One region of the Desulfonatronovibrio magnus genome, then DNA from elsewhere that is predicted to be linked to it. Evidence: predicted binding sites of a transcription regulator. Region 1 holds the regulator's gene; each other region holds the start of a gene.
The links. The regulator sigma-54, encoded in region 1, starts transcription at its own class of promoters, with help from an activator protein. The targets are predictions, from matches to a motif close to CTGGCACGGNNNNTGCTT.
Positions count from the first base shown of each region.

Region 1 (4,264 bases):
GTTTATAAGCGATACGGTAAAAAGCTTGTGGTCAAGGGTATATCCTTAGATATCAGGCAGGGAGAGGTGGCTGGGCTGCTTGGGCCCAACGGTGCCGGCAAGACCACGACCTTTTACATGCTGGTGGGCATTATAACGCCAACCAAAGGTGGCGTATCTCTCGACAAGCAGGATATTACCGGGTTGTCGCTGCCCAGTAGAGCTGGTCTGGGCATCAGTTATCTGCCCCAGGAAAGTTCAATTTTCAAAAATCTGACAGTTTTTGAAAATCTGATGCTTATCCTGGAATATACACATAAAAGCAAAAAGCACAGACTGCAAAAAGCTGATCAGCTTATGGATGAGCTTGGCATATCCAAGCTGGCTCACCAGAAAGCATCCTTTCTGTCCGGGGGGGAGCGCAGACGTCTGGAGATTGCCAGAGCCCTGATCAAGGATCCGAGATTTATACTGCTTGACGAGCCTTTTGCCGGTATTGATCCTATTGCTGTGGATGATATTCAGAAAATCATTCTCAAGCTCAGGGAAAAAGAAATAGGAGTGCTGATATCAGATCATAACGTGCGGGAAACCCTGCGGATCTGTGATAGAGCCTCCATTGTATATGACGGACAAGTTATACTCGATGGGACGCCTCAGGAGATTATCAATGACACCAGGGCAAGGGCAGTCTACCTTGGTGAATCTTTTTGCTTGTAAGTTTGTCATGTTTTCCCGTATGGTAAGCTGATTCGCTGCTTTCAGGCATTTTTCAAATCCTTTGAAAATGTAACAGTTTAGGATTTTTTTTTTTTGTATCTGTTTAGCGCTTTGGATGTGGCAAGGCTTCCTGCCCGGAGGCATACAGCCCGGTGGGGGGCTGGCTCTTCCAGGACCCACTTGTCCCAAAAATGAGTCATTTTGAGCACAAATTGATGCTCAAGTGGGTCCTGGAGTGCCTGTCCCCTGCTTTCCTTAAAAGCGCTAAACAGATACCCTTTTTATAAGAAAGCAGTGGGCAGGCACCCAGTCCCTGTTTTTTGTTGATATATAAAATCAGACTGTAACTATTCACCATGCTGAGAGGTGAGCCTGCATCCTGATTTGTTTTCTTTTGCTGCAAACTCCCAGCATTAGCCCGTAAGTCAAAACCATTAATTGTTTCAAACAATCCAGAGGTTTTCCCTGTTCATGGTTTTGACTAACGGGCTCAGGGCTGGTCAAACAAACTGCAATGGCCAAAACAAATCAGGATGCAGGCTTTATCTGAAAGTAGAGTAATGTGGTGTGAACAGATACCTAATTATGGATAACAGACTTAACGGAATAATACTATGTCCCTGGAACTGAGACAGAATCTTAAACTGACCCAGCAGCTGGTGATGACTCCCCAACTGCAGCAGGCCATTAAATTGTTGCAGATGTCCAGGCTGGAGCTTCTTGAGGTGGTCCAGCAGGAACTTCTTGAAAATCCGCTTCTTGAAGAGCTGCAGCCTGCCGCTGATGAGGATCGCGAAAGAGAGGCCCGTGACAGAAAAGAAGTAAAAGAAAAGTTGACAGCCGAAGAAAAGGAAATGATCAACAATGCTGACTGGGAAGATTATCTCGGACATTTTTCAAGCACATCAAAACAGGCTGGTTCCAGGGAGTGGGAAGTTCCCGAGGAGATGCAGAGTTTTGAAGCCAGGTATTCTTCCAAGCCATCCTTGGAAGGTCATCTTACCTGGCAGCTTTATCTGCAGAATTTGACTGCAGAAGAAATCAGGATAGGCGAAGAGATTATTGGAAACATCGATTCAAAGGGTTACCTGAAGACCGATACAGCTGAACTGGCCCAGTCGCTGAATCTGACAGAAGACAAGGTTGAATCAGTTTTGAGCAAGGTTCAGAATTTTGACCCTGTGGGCATTGCCTCCAGAACGTTGCGCGAGTGCCTGTTGACTCAACTCAGGGCCCTTAATGAAACAGGACCAATTATAACTGAGCTGGTCACGGAACACCTTGAAGATATTGAAAAAAATCGTTTTGTTCCTCTTCTAAAGAAGTTTAAGATAAGCAAGGACTACCTCAAGGAATGTATAGAAATTTTGCAAAGCCTTGATCCTTACCCGGGGGCAAGCTACGGAAGTGAGGACATTGTCTATGTTAGCCCGGATATCTATGTTTACAAGTATGAAGAGGATTTTGCCATCGTGCTCAATGAAGATGGAATTCCCCCCATTCAACTGAGCACACTTTATCAGGATTCGCTGGAAAAAACCGATAAGAATAAAAAGGATAACGAGTACATTCAGGAAAAAACCCGTTCTGCCATATGGCTGATGAAAAGCCTGCATCAGAGACAACGAACATTGTACAAGGTAATGGAGAGCATCCTCAAGTTTCAAAGAGAGTTTTTTGAACTTGGCGTTGCCAGGCTCAAGCCGCTTATTTTGCGTGAAGTGGCAGAAGATATTAATATGCACGAGTCAACAGTCAGTCGGATTACCACCAATAAATTTGTCTCAACGCCCTTTGGTGTTTTTGAGCTCAAGTTTTTTTTCAACAGCTCTTTAAGCATGGACAGTGGTGGTGTGGTAGGGTCTGAAAGTGTCAAAGCGGCCATAAAAAAGATGGTCGCCGAAGAAGACCCCAAAAAACCTTTAAGTGACGACGTGATTGCCAATGCGTTAAAAGAACAGCTTGAGGTCAATATTGCCAGGAGAACTGTGGCCAAGTACAGGGCTGCATTGAAGATACCTTCGTCCTCCAAAAGAAAAAAATTTTTCTGATCATTTACTGATATATGTGAATTGAGACGGAGTTCACCTTTTTCTAATGCGGGCTTTGCCCGCAACACAAAAAAAGATTTTTGTAACAGTTTAGCCATTTGCATGTGGCACGTGGACTGGCTCTCCCAGCCCTTGTTTTATTAAGTCTGTGTTTTACATCAACAAAAAACAAGGGTTGGGGTGCCTGTCCCCTGCTTTCCTTAGAAAAGGGCTAAACTATTACAGATTTTTTAACCGCCCGTTCGCCCCTGTTGAATGGCTGAGCCTACACTTTGTGTATTCAACTGGGTAAAAAGACTCACTCAAGACGCCCAGTTAAACCCTGCTGCGCAGGAACGCTTTCAGCGATGTTTAACCGGGCAGGCAAAGGGCGCAAAGGAAAAAAAGATGTTTTTTCATTTGCCGGGGAACCCAGTTAAACCCGTCTGCGACGGAGACTACGTCTGCTTAACAAGGCAGGCGGCAAATTAATAGGCAGCCTTTTTGAGAACCGATGCCTGGTTTTTAAAAAAATGTCTTCTTTATTGTCTTTAACTGGACTTTTCAGGCTGAAGGCGGAATATTCAGGAATCTGGACATTCCTGCTCAAGTGGGGCCCGGAGTGCCTGCCCCCTGCCTCCATACAAAAGGCTGAACGATTACCAAATCATAATAACTGATACAACCAATACACAACTTGATATCTCAAAGGAGGATCAGCATGCAGATCAAATTCAACTTCAAAAACTTTGAGCCTTCTGAACATCTCAAAAAGTATGCTCAGGAGAGATATGAAAAGCTTTCAAAATATCTTAATGAAAACGATGCTGCAGAACTTCAGGTTAATCTGGAGGTGGAAAAATTTCGTCACATAGCTGAGGTCATTCTAACTGGCAAGGACATGCATATATCAGCTACAGAAGAAACTGAGGACATGTATTCAACGGTGGATTTAAGTCTGGACAAGGTGGAAGCCCAGCTTAGAAAACAGCGGGAAAAAGTAAAGGACAAAAAGAAAAAAGCCAGGGAAAAACAGGTCAGGATGGACATCATCAATTTCGGGCCTGTTGACAGTGGTAAACGCGAGCCAAGAATTGTGGCCACTGACCATTATGAACCCAAGCCTATGGATCTCGAAGAGGCTGCCATGCAGTTGGAAAGCTTAAATTATGATTTTCTTGTATTTCTCAATGCTGAAACTGAACGTATCAATGTCGTCTATAGAAGAAAGAATGGAGACTTCGGGTTTATTGATCCGGGCATGTAACTTATGAACCTTACTGAGTATTTAGATAAAGACCAGATTATTGCCGACCTGGCTTCAGCAACCAAAACCGAAGTTCTGGCTGAGCTTATCAGCCCCTTAACGGCAGCTTACCCCTTTCTGGATAAGCAGAAGATTTTTGAGGTTTTGCTGTTTCGAGAAAATCTTGGTACCACCGGTATTGGAGATGCAGTAGCCATACCCCATGGAAAGCTTGACAACCTGGACAAAGTGCTTCTTGTGGTGGGCAGAAGTTTGCAAGGGGTTGATT
Region 1 covers NZ_JYNP01000005.1:161,320-165,583, forward strand. The annotation lists gene lptB (LPS export ABC transporter ATP-binding protein) at 1-699, shown strand, start outside; gene rpoN (RNA polymerase factor sigma-54) at 1,314-2,750, shown strand; gene hpf (ribosome hibernation-promoting factor, HPF/YfiA family) at 3,451-3,996, shown strand; gene LZ23_RS00825 (PTS sugar transporter subunit IIA) at 4,000-4,264, shown strand, end outside.

Region 2 (4,264 bases), on a different contig from region 1:
TGCTCCAAGGTAAATATTTTGCATTTAACCTGTTGCAGGTTCAATTTTGCCTGTTCCGGCATGTACCAATATTTCGTGTCAGAAAATAGCAGTTCTGGCAAGAAATATTCTTTTGGACCAGTCCCGGCATTTTCCCCATGATAATGCCGGGACCAGCCTTGTATTGGGGAGGAGAAACCTTATCAGGATAGTTCAGACAGGAGTTCCTTTGCCGGTTCGTTGTCCGGTTCGTTTTCCAGGATAGCTTCAATATGATTCCTTGCATCTTCAGTGCGTCCAAGACTCTGAAGGCATCCAGCAAGGGAGAATCTTACATCAACCTGGGATGAATCAATCTCCAGGGCATTTTCAAGATACTCAATAGCGGTTTCAGTCTTGTTAAGGACGTAAGCAGTCTGGACAAGACCATAAAGGGCAATGAGGTTTCCAGGGTTGACCTTGAGAGCCTGCTCGAAAAGGTTGTAAGCCCGGTCATGTGATCCAATTTCAGTTTCTATGAGGCCAAGGCCGGCAAAAGCTTTGTCATTGGGCTCAACTTTGGTGGCTTTTTCGTACAGGGTGCCGGCTTTTTTAAGCTCCCCTTTTTGCACAGCAATGGTGGCCAGACCAAGGTAAGGATCTGCGTGAACCCCATTGGAACCTGCAGCTTTTTGATAATATTGTTCAGCTTTATCGAGTTCACCCATAAACAGATAACATTCACCAAGTTCTTTGTTGATTTCGTAATCCAGATTGTTAGTCATAATTCTCCTCCAATTAAGTTTTCAAAAAGTATAAAACATGTTGATGATCAGTTGGTATGGTTAACTACTATATTACGTGCATAAGCATTTTTTGCTGTGTGAGAAAAAATGCCCGTTGTTAAAAATCTAAGCAACATGTGTGCCATGATGTGGCAGGTTGTATTGATAAACTTCAAGTATATAGTAAGCTCCCTGCCTGGGGGGACTGGAACCGGGCCGAACCTGTGAGTAATTGCCTTTAAGGTGGAGCCTGCATCCTGCAGGCTATCAAAGACCAGGCGGCTGGAAGCCGCCTCCACCTTGAAGAACAGTCCCATATTTGGAAATTGGGACAGTCCCCGCGAGGTACTATAAAAAAGATTGATGCTGCATTGGTTCCTGGAAGAAATTTGCTTTAATGACAAAATTTACACAGCGAGGGACAGTCCCCCTCCGGGCTGTAAGCCTCCGGGCAGGAAGCTGTGCCAGGCGTAAAGCTCTCATCTTTGACGGAATTTTTCAGGCAAATGTGCATCAATCATATGTAAAAATCTTAAAATTGTGAAAATTATAACCGTCTGATTTTGTTGGCAAAACGACTCCAGTTACTTGTAAGCTCCTCACCCGGGCGGCCCGGGACCGAACCTGCGAGTAACTAAAAAATCAGCCTTAACACGAGATTGCTTCGCTTCGCTCGCAACAAGGATTGCCGCGCTCGAAGACTCGCTCGCAATGACAGCTGAGGTGTCAGGGATGTAGTTGCTGAAAACTTGTCACCCACGAGGGAACCTAAGCGACCGAAGCAATCTTTATGGTAAAAGCATAATGCTTTGAATTTATTGCTAATTTGGTTTTAGTTACTTAGAAGCTCCTCACCCGGGCGGACCAGGACCGAACCTGCGAGTAACTTTAAGACTCTGTCACTTTTCTGAAAATTGGGACAGTCCCCGCAAGGTACTATAATAAAGCATGATACTGCATTGGTTCCTGGAAAAAATTTGCTTAAATGAAAAAATTTACACAGCGTGGGACAGTCCCTGTGCCAGGCGCAAAGCTCTAATCTTTGACGGAATTTTTCAGGCAAATGTGCATCAATCATAAGCCAAAATCGTAAAAACATGAAAATTGTAAACATTTGATTTTATTAGCAAAACGATTCCAGTTACTTGTAAGCGCGTAATGCTCCTGACCTCTGCCTTCTGCCTTCTTCCCTCTGCCCCTCCCCCCTCAATCCTGCCTTGTACATGACTGTTTTTTTGAACTTTATGCGTATTGGAACAGGACTTGCTTTGAATGACTGGAAACACAAAAAACACCAACCTTAATATAAAGGAGTGTATGCAATGAAATCACTGTTTGGAACACATATCCATGTCGCTTCAAGAGTTCTTGACATGCGTCTTGAGCGTCAAAATGTTGTCTCGTCCAACCTGGCCAATGTCAACACACCAGGGTACAAGGCCAGGCGTGTTGAGTTTGAAGAAAATCTTCAGGCCGCCCTTCAGATCGATGGACGGGGCAAAGTCACCAGAACAAGTAATATGCACATGCCGGCCCAGTTTGATCCCTCAAAGTTTGGCTCAGATTTTTTTAAAAGTATCGAGCCAAGGGTATATCAGGGTGAAGATGCTGTAGATCTTGACAAAGAAATGGCAGTAAAAGCCAAGAACACCCTTATGTACAATGCTCTGGCTCAGGTGCAGCATAAAAATTTTGAAGGGTTAAAATCAGCAATTACTGAAGGAGGCAAATAATGAGTTTTATGAAAACTTTAGACATAGGGGCATCAGCATTAAGTGCGGAGAGAACCCACCTTAATGTCATTTCCATGAACCTGGCCAATGTGAATACCACACGAACCCCTGAAGGCGGTCCTTATCGCAGGAAAACAGTTCTTTTTCAGGCTACTCCCGTGGAAACACCTTTTGGCAAGGCTATGCAGTCAGAGCTGGAACGAGAACTTCGAGGGGTTAAGGCCAAAAGCGTTCTTAACGACAACAGACCATTTAAAATGGTTTATGATCCGGGGCATCCCGATGCTAATAATGATGGATATGTCCAGATGCCGGATATCAATGTTGTAGAGGAGATGGCCAATATGCTGACAGCCATGCGTACCTACGAGGCAAATGTTGCATCCATAACCACGGCTAAAAGCATGTTCCAGAAAGCTATGGAAATAGGAAGATAGGCAGGTTGAATCAGTTCAAACTATAGTACAGAATGTATTGTAATTTTATTAATTCCATGATTCAGACTGGTTCAGCTATAAAGATGACAAATATTGAATATACCTGTCAGACACTGATAAGCGGCAGGATTTGCGGAGGGATAAGATGTCCATATCACCCATGGCCATGAAGGCATATGCTGATGCTTTACAGACAGGCAATGAGTTTAAAAAACCTCAGACTCAAAACAAGATTTACGATAACTTCAGTGATACTCTCAAGAATTCACTGAGCAAGGTAAACAGTATGAATACTGAAAAAAATGAAATGATAAAATCATTTGCAGCGGGCGAGAATGAAAATGTTCACGAGCTCATGATTGCCATGCAAAAAAGCAGCATAGCCATGCAGATGACTACCGCGGTTCGCGGAAAGGTCATGGAGGCTTACAAAGAGTTGATGCACATGCCGTTTTAACCGATTGTTGATGTTTTTACGGTTTTGGAGATGCTGCCAATAATCAGCGACTGACAGGATACACACTAACTACTTTAATCAACAAGGGGTTTGCCATGCCTCCCGCATTAGAACAATTCATGACCAGGGCCACCAGTATCTGGGCCAACAGCACTTTATCGCAGAGAATTCTCATAGGCGGTCTTGCAGGTTCTGTAATTCTTACCTTTATTATGCTCATGTTTTTCATGACCAGGCCTGATTATGAAATACTTTACACCAACCTGAATACAGAGGACGCCTCCAGGGTAATGAATGTTCTGGACAGAGAAAATGCCAGGTACAGATTGGAAGACGGCGGAACAACCGTTAGTGTGCCAAGGGATGATCTGCACAGGCTGAGGCTGGTAGTAGCCGGTGAAGGGGTTATGCATGGTTCAGGCATTGGGTATGAGTTGTTTGATGAGAGCAGAATTGGTCAAACCGACTTTGTACAGAGAATAAATTATCAGCGCGCCCTTCAGGGAGAACTGGCCCGGACTATTGCCGAGTTTGATGAAGTTGATCACGCCAGGGTGCACCTTGTGATGCCCAGCAGAAGTCTTTTTATTGAGGAACAGCAGGTTCCCTCAGCTTCTGTTGTGCTGCAGTTACGTTCAGGCCAGGCTCTGGACTCCAGACAGGTACAAAGTATTGTCAACCTCATTGCAACCGGGGTTGAAGGCATGACTGCAGAACAAATTACCATCTCAGATACCCGGGGACGAGTGCTCTATGAGCCCAGGTCCGACACCATAGATGGCCTGACCAGTACTCAACTTGAATATCAGCTGACCTTTCAGCAGAATCTGGAGCGACGTATTGAGAATATGCTTACCGCCATAACAGGTCCGGGCAGGGTTATTGCCAGGGTCA
Region 2 covers NZ_KN882177.1:15,242-19,505, forward strand. The annotation lists gene LZ23_RS16275 (tetratricopeptide repeat protein) at 183-743, opposite strand; gene flgB (flagellar basal body rod protein FlgB) at 2,066-2,476, shown strand; gene flgC (flagellar basal body rod protein FlgC) at 2,476-2,913, shown strand; gene fliE (flagellar hook-basal body complex protein FliE) at 3,059-3,370, shown strand; gene fliF (flagellar basal-body MS-ring/collar protein FliF) at 3,466-4,264, shown strand, end outside.
Region 2: a site for sigma-54 is predicted at 1,995-2,012, ahead of flgB (flagellar basal body rod protein FlgB). Genes of this name have one in related genera too.

Region 3 (4,264 bases), on a different contig from region 1:
ATTGATTCATTATCATCAGGAGTAAAAAAATTACATGAAAAATTTGGATTTAAAAATCTCAATATTTTATCAGACAGCTTTAAGTACGATATAGACAGAATTGCTGAACATTATATTCAGAAATACAATAGTGTCTCACCCTCAAAAAATAATAACAAAACAAACCCTCAGAACAAAAAAAGAATCCTTTTTTACTGTTTTGACAAAATGCATATCCCTGTTCTTGATCCCATATATACAAAGATGAAAACCAAACATCCTGAGTATATGTACGGATTTGCAGCAATGCCCAGAAACAAACATTTTACTGCAGGCTTTGAAGAAGGCGATCTGAGACTTTTAAAGGCTTTTAAGGAATATGTTACTTTTTACCCCCAGGAATTTTTCCCAGACGTGACCATCCTTCCCGACTCTTATTACCCACACGGATGTGGCAAAATGGTTCATGTAGGACACGGCGTGCTCAGCAAGGGTATATATTATACTGACACCATCAAGGCTAAACAGGAAGAAAAAGCAGACATGGTATGTGTACCCGGTGCATATCACCAGCAAATGCTTGAAAGCATAATAGGTAGTCCTGTAATGGCTACAGGAATGCCTAAACTCGACAATCTTTTTAACGGCAAAATCAATAAGAAAACAGTGTGCAGGCATTACAATCTACCTGAAAGTTACACATATATATTATACGCGCCTACCTATAACCAGGAACTAACATCTCTTGATTATCTACTGGAAAAAATTGACCAGATTTTAATGACCGATCAGATGATGCTGCTTATAAAACTGCACTCCAGATGCAAGCCAAGACACAGATTAATGGCTCAAAAACTGGTGAACAAAGACCCTCGTATAGTATATATATCGGGACAAGATATTACAGAATTCCTGGCCTTAGCAGATGTAATGATTTCTGATGTTTCTTCGGCAATGATGGAGTTTGCAGCTTTGGATAAGCCTCTGGTTCTATTCAACAATCCGACCTGGGAGGATTACGAACACTTTAATCCCAATGATATAGATTTTGCCTGGAGGGACATAGGCTTGCAGATAACAGGCTCTGACCAGTTAAAAGATGCTGTTCAGGAATGTTTGCAATACCCTGAAAAACTTTCTCGGATCAGGACCAAGTATACGGACCAGCTCTTTGCTAACAAATACAATGGAGATGCCTCGGGCAATATTGCCAGACTTGTGAGCGGACTTGCTGAATCATAGGGGGGGGTACAGAGAATTATTTTGAGCAGCTTGATGACAATTTATACCGCATTCAGGCAACTTCTTTATATGGACGCGTCATATCTCCCTGTCCTGCCAGTAAGCCTTCAATGGATATATCTTCATTCAACTTATCCCAATGTATGCCTTTTGCTGTTAATTCGTAATCTCTAAGATGCTCAGGGGAGGCATTAAGTAGACGCGGGAACCAGGCCAAAGGTACACCTAACGTACGGCCGTCATTCAGCTCAACCCTCAAGTAGTCTTTTATCAATGGTTACAGACTTAGGCGAAATATTCATGCCAAGCATCCACTTCTCCAAAGAATAAGGTTGCTATGTAATTATTAAAATTTAGCTTGCCTATTGCAAACAGTCAACCGAAACCACGCAACAATTATTTTTACCATTTAAGACATGATTGAATTCCCCAAAAAATACCTGTAGCCTCATCATAGTTTTAACCAACCCTCTCATGGCACTCTTATTGCTACCATCCTGTAAAAAACCAAAAGATTGGAGTAATGCCATGAAAGCAGTAATTCTTGCCGCAGGAGTAGGCAGTCGATTAGGCCGTCCATTTCCTAAGTGTCTGACCCAAATGCCCGGCGGAGAACCTATTCTGGGCAGGCAGATCAGGATATTCACGGAGCTCGGTATTTCCGAGATAATTGTGGTGGTAGGTTTCAAAAAAACCCTTATCATGGAGCAATACCCGGAAGCTCTCTACAAATACAACCCCTTTTACTACATTACCAACACATCAAAAAGCCTTTTATGCGCCTTGGAAAGTGTTCAAGAGGATGTTATCTGGGTTAATGGAGATGTGGTTTTTGACTCTCAGGTGGTCAGCAATGTCGTTGAACATCCTTACAATACTGTGGCAGTGGACCGCAAGAAATGCGGCGCTGAAGAAGTTAAATATACAGAAGATACGAATGGTTATATTGCCAAAATCTCCAAAGAGGTCAGTAAGCCTCTTGGTGAAGCCGTTGGGGTGAACAAGATTCAAAAAAATGACATACAGACATTTATCCAGACTCTTAAATATTGTCGTGATGATGATTATTTTGAAAAAGGTATGGAGCTGGCCTTGGAAAAGGGAGTAAAATTCAAGGCCCTGGATATTTCCAGCCACAGGTGCATTGAGGTTGATTTTGAGGAAGACCTGATACAGGCCAAAAATATGTTTACTCAAAGCGGCGACGGGGCTGAGACCATATTAACCTTGCGTAAAAAAAACATTAATATTTCTCAAAACGGTCTTCCACTGGAGCTTATAGAGGCCAAAAACATAAAAAGAGCCTGCTCCTGACAGCCTGATGGATATGAGTCAGACACGAATACTTTTTTTTGTCGAAAGAAATCTGCACCTACCATATCTTGAGCCGGTACATGATTATTTCCAGGCAAATTATCCAAATCTCAATCTTGCCTTCAGTGCTCCACCTTATCGCGCTTCCACCAGGAATTTGCCTGGGTGCGGTCTGGATACATCCACCATAGAAAGACTTTCTAAAAAATCATTTTTTTTAGATGACCCTGCAGAATTTTCTCCTGATGCAACTCTGGTCTCGGACATCAATGCTGCCATGTATTTACGAGGCTGCGGTCGGATTATTAATGTGGGTCATGGAATGATAAGCAAGGGGTGTTTTTATACATTTAGACCAATTGTTCGTAGAGAAAATCTGGCTGATCTAATCTGTGTGCCTGGTCCCATTCATAAAAAAAGATTAAGAAAAAATGTGTTCATCCCCATTGAAACCACCGGTTTTATTAAATCCGACAAACTCTTCGGGCCAAACGCCCTGCATAGAAACCAGTTCTGTCAGGAATATAATATTGCCCCCCAAAAAAAACTCATCCTTTTTGCACCTACCTATAATCCGGAATTATCTGCTATCCCTGTAATCCAGGAAAGGATCTTTGAATTAGCAGGAAATGATAACCATTTGATTATCAAGCTGCACGGCATGACAGATGAAAATTGGACTAACTACTATAGGACAGAGGCGGATCAACACCCCTGCAGCACATTCATTGAAGACCAGGATTTGACCCCGTGTCTTAAGGCCTCTGATCTTCTCATAAGTGATGTGTCTTCTGCCTTTGTTGAATTTATGCTTTTAGACAAGCCCATTGTACTGGTAGACAATCCCTTTAGAAAAAATTTCATTCACTATGACCCTGAAGATATCGAATACGAGGCAAGAAAAGCCTGCGTTGTAGTTAAGGACTTTCAGTCCCTGAAAAATTCGATCCACAAAGAATTGAAAAATCCTGACAGACTTTCAGAGTTAAGAAAAAAATTCAGCAGGGATCTTTGCTATGGGCGAGATGGGAATTCAGTAAAAAGAACTGCTCAGGCTGTGTTGAAAAGTCTGCAATCCCCTTTTCCGGTAAAATTTTCCGTACTGGTACTCTGGGATCATATGCCAGATAAAAAAGAACTGCTGCTGTTCTGGGAGAATTTCAGCGCATCTACCCAGGGATTTGACTTAGAAGTAATTATGGCCGGACCAAAGCCTGAAATTCCATCCCTCACAAGACTGGCTGCCAAATGGATTGAATGCGAGCATCCTGACGCTAAAGTGTTTAACAGTGCCGTTGATGAAGCAGAACATGAGCATGTTGCTGTGATCAAGCCGAACATAGCCTTTCCTCCTGGCTGGCTGAAATTTTTATATAACCATTTCAACTGGAACAATAAGGTTGGAATCGTACAGGCAATGCATCCACAAAATGGATACCAGGCTGTCATGGATAAATTTTTTGCTGAAAAAAAACACCTGCCCTATCCTGAAACATCATTAATGCTTAATCGATTGCTTATAGGCTCCAGCATTTTAAACAAAAAATTTGATTCTCCCTGCTTAATGTTCAGCAAAAAAAACTTTAGCTCAGCAAATTCATCGATAGAAGAAAATTCATCCATCAAGGTTTATCTGGAAAATTTATCTGAAATACAGAGAAAATCAGGCATGGTTCAACTGCTGGCCCTTGATGTCTTTGTTTATCCTTTTAGTGCGGAAATAAATTCT
Region 3 covers NZ_JYNP01000095.1:4,676-8,939, reverse strand. The annotation lists gene LZ23_RS09990 (CDP-glycerol glycerophosphotransferase family protein) at 1-1,221, shown strand, start outside; gene LZ23_RS09985 (DUF2442 domain-containing protein) at 1,274-1,438, opposite strand; gene LZ23_RS09980 (phosphocholine cytidylyltransferase family protein) at 1,750-2,535, shown strand; gene LZ23_RS22565 (glycosyltransferase) at 2,549-4,264, shown strand, end outside.
Region 3: a site for sigma-54 is predicted at 1,696-1,713, ahead of LZ23_RS09980 (phosphocholine cytidylyltransferase family protein). Genes of this name have one in related genera too.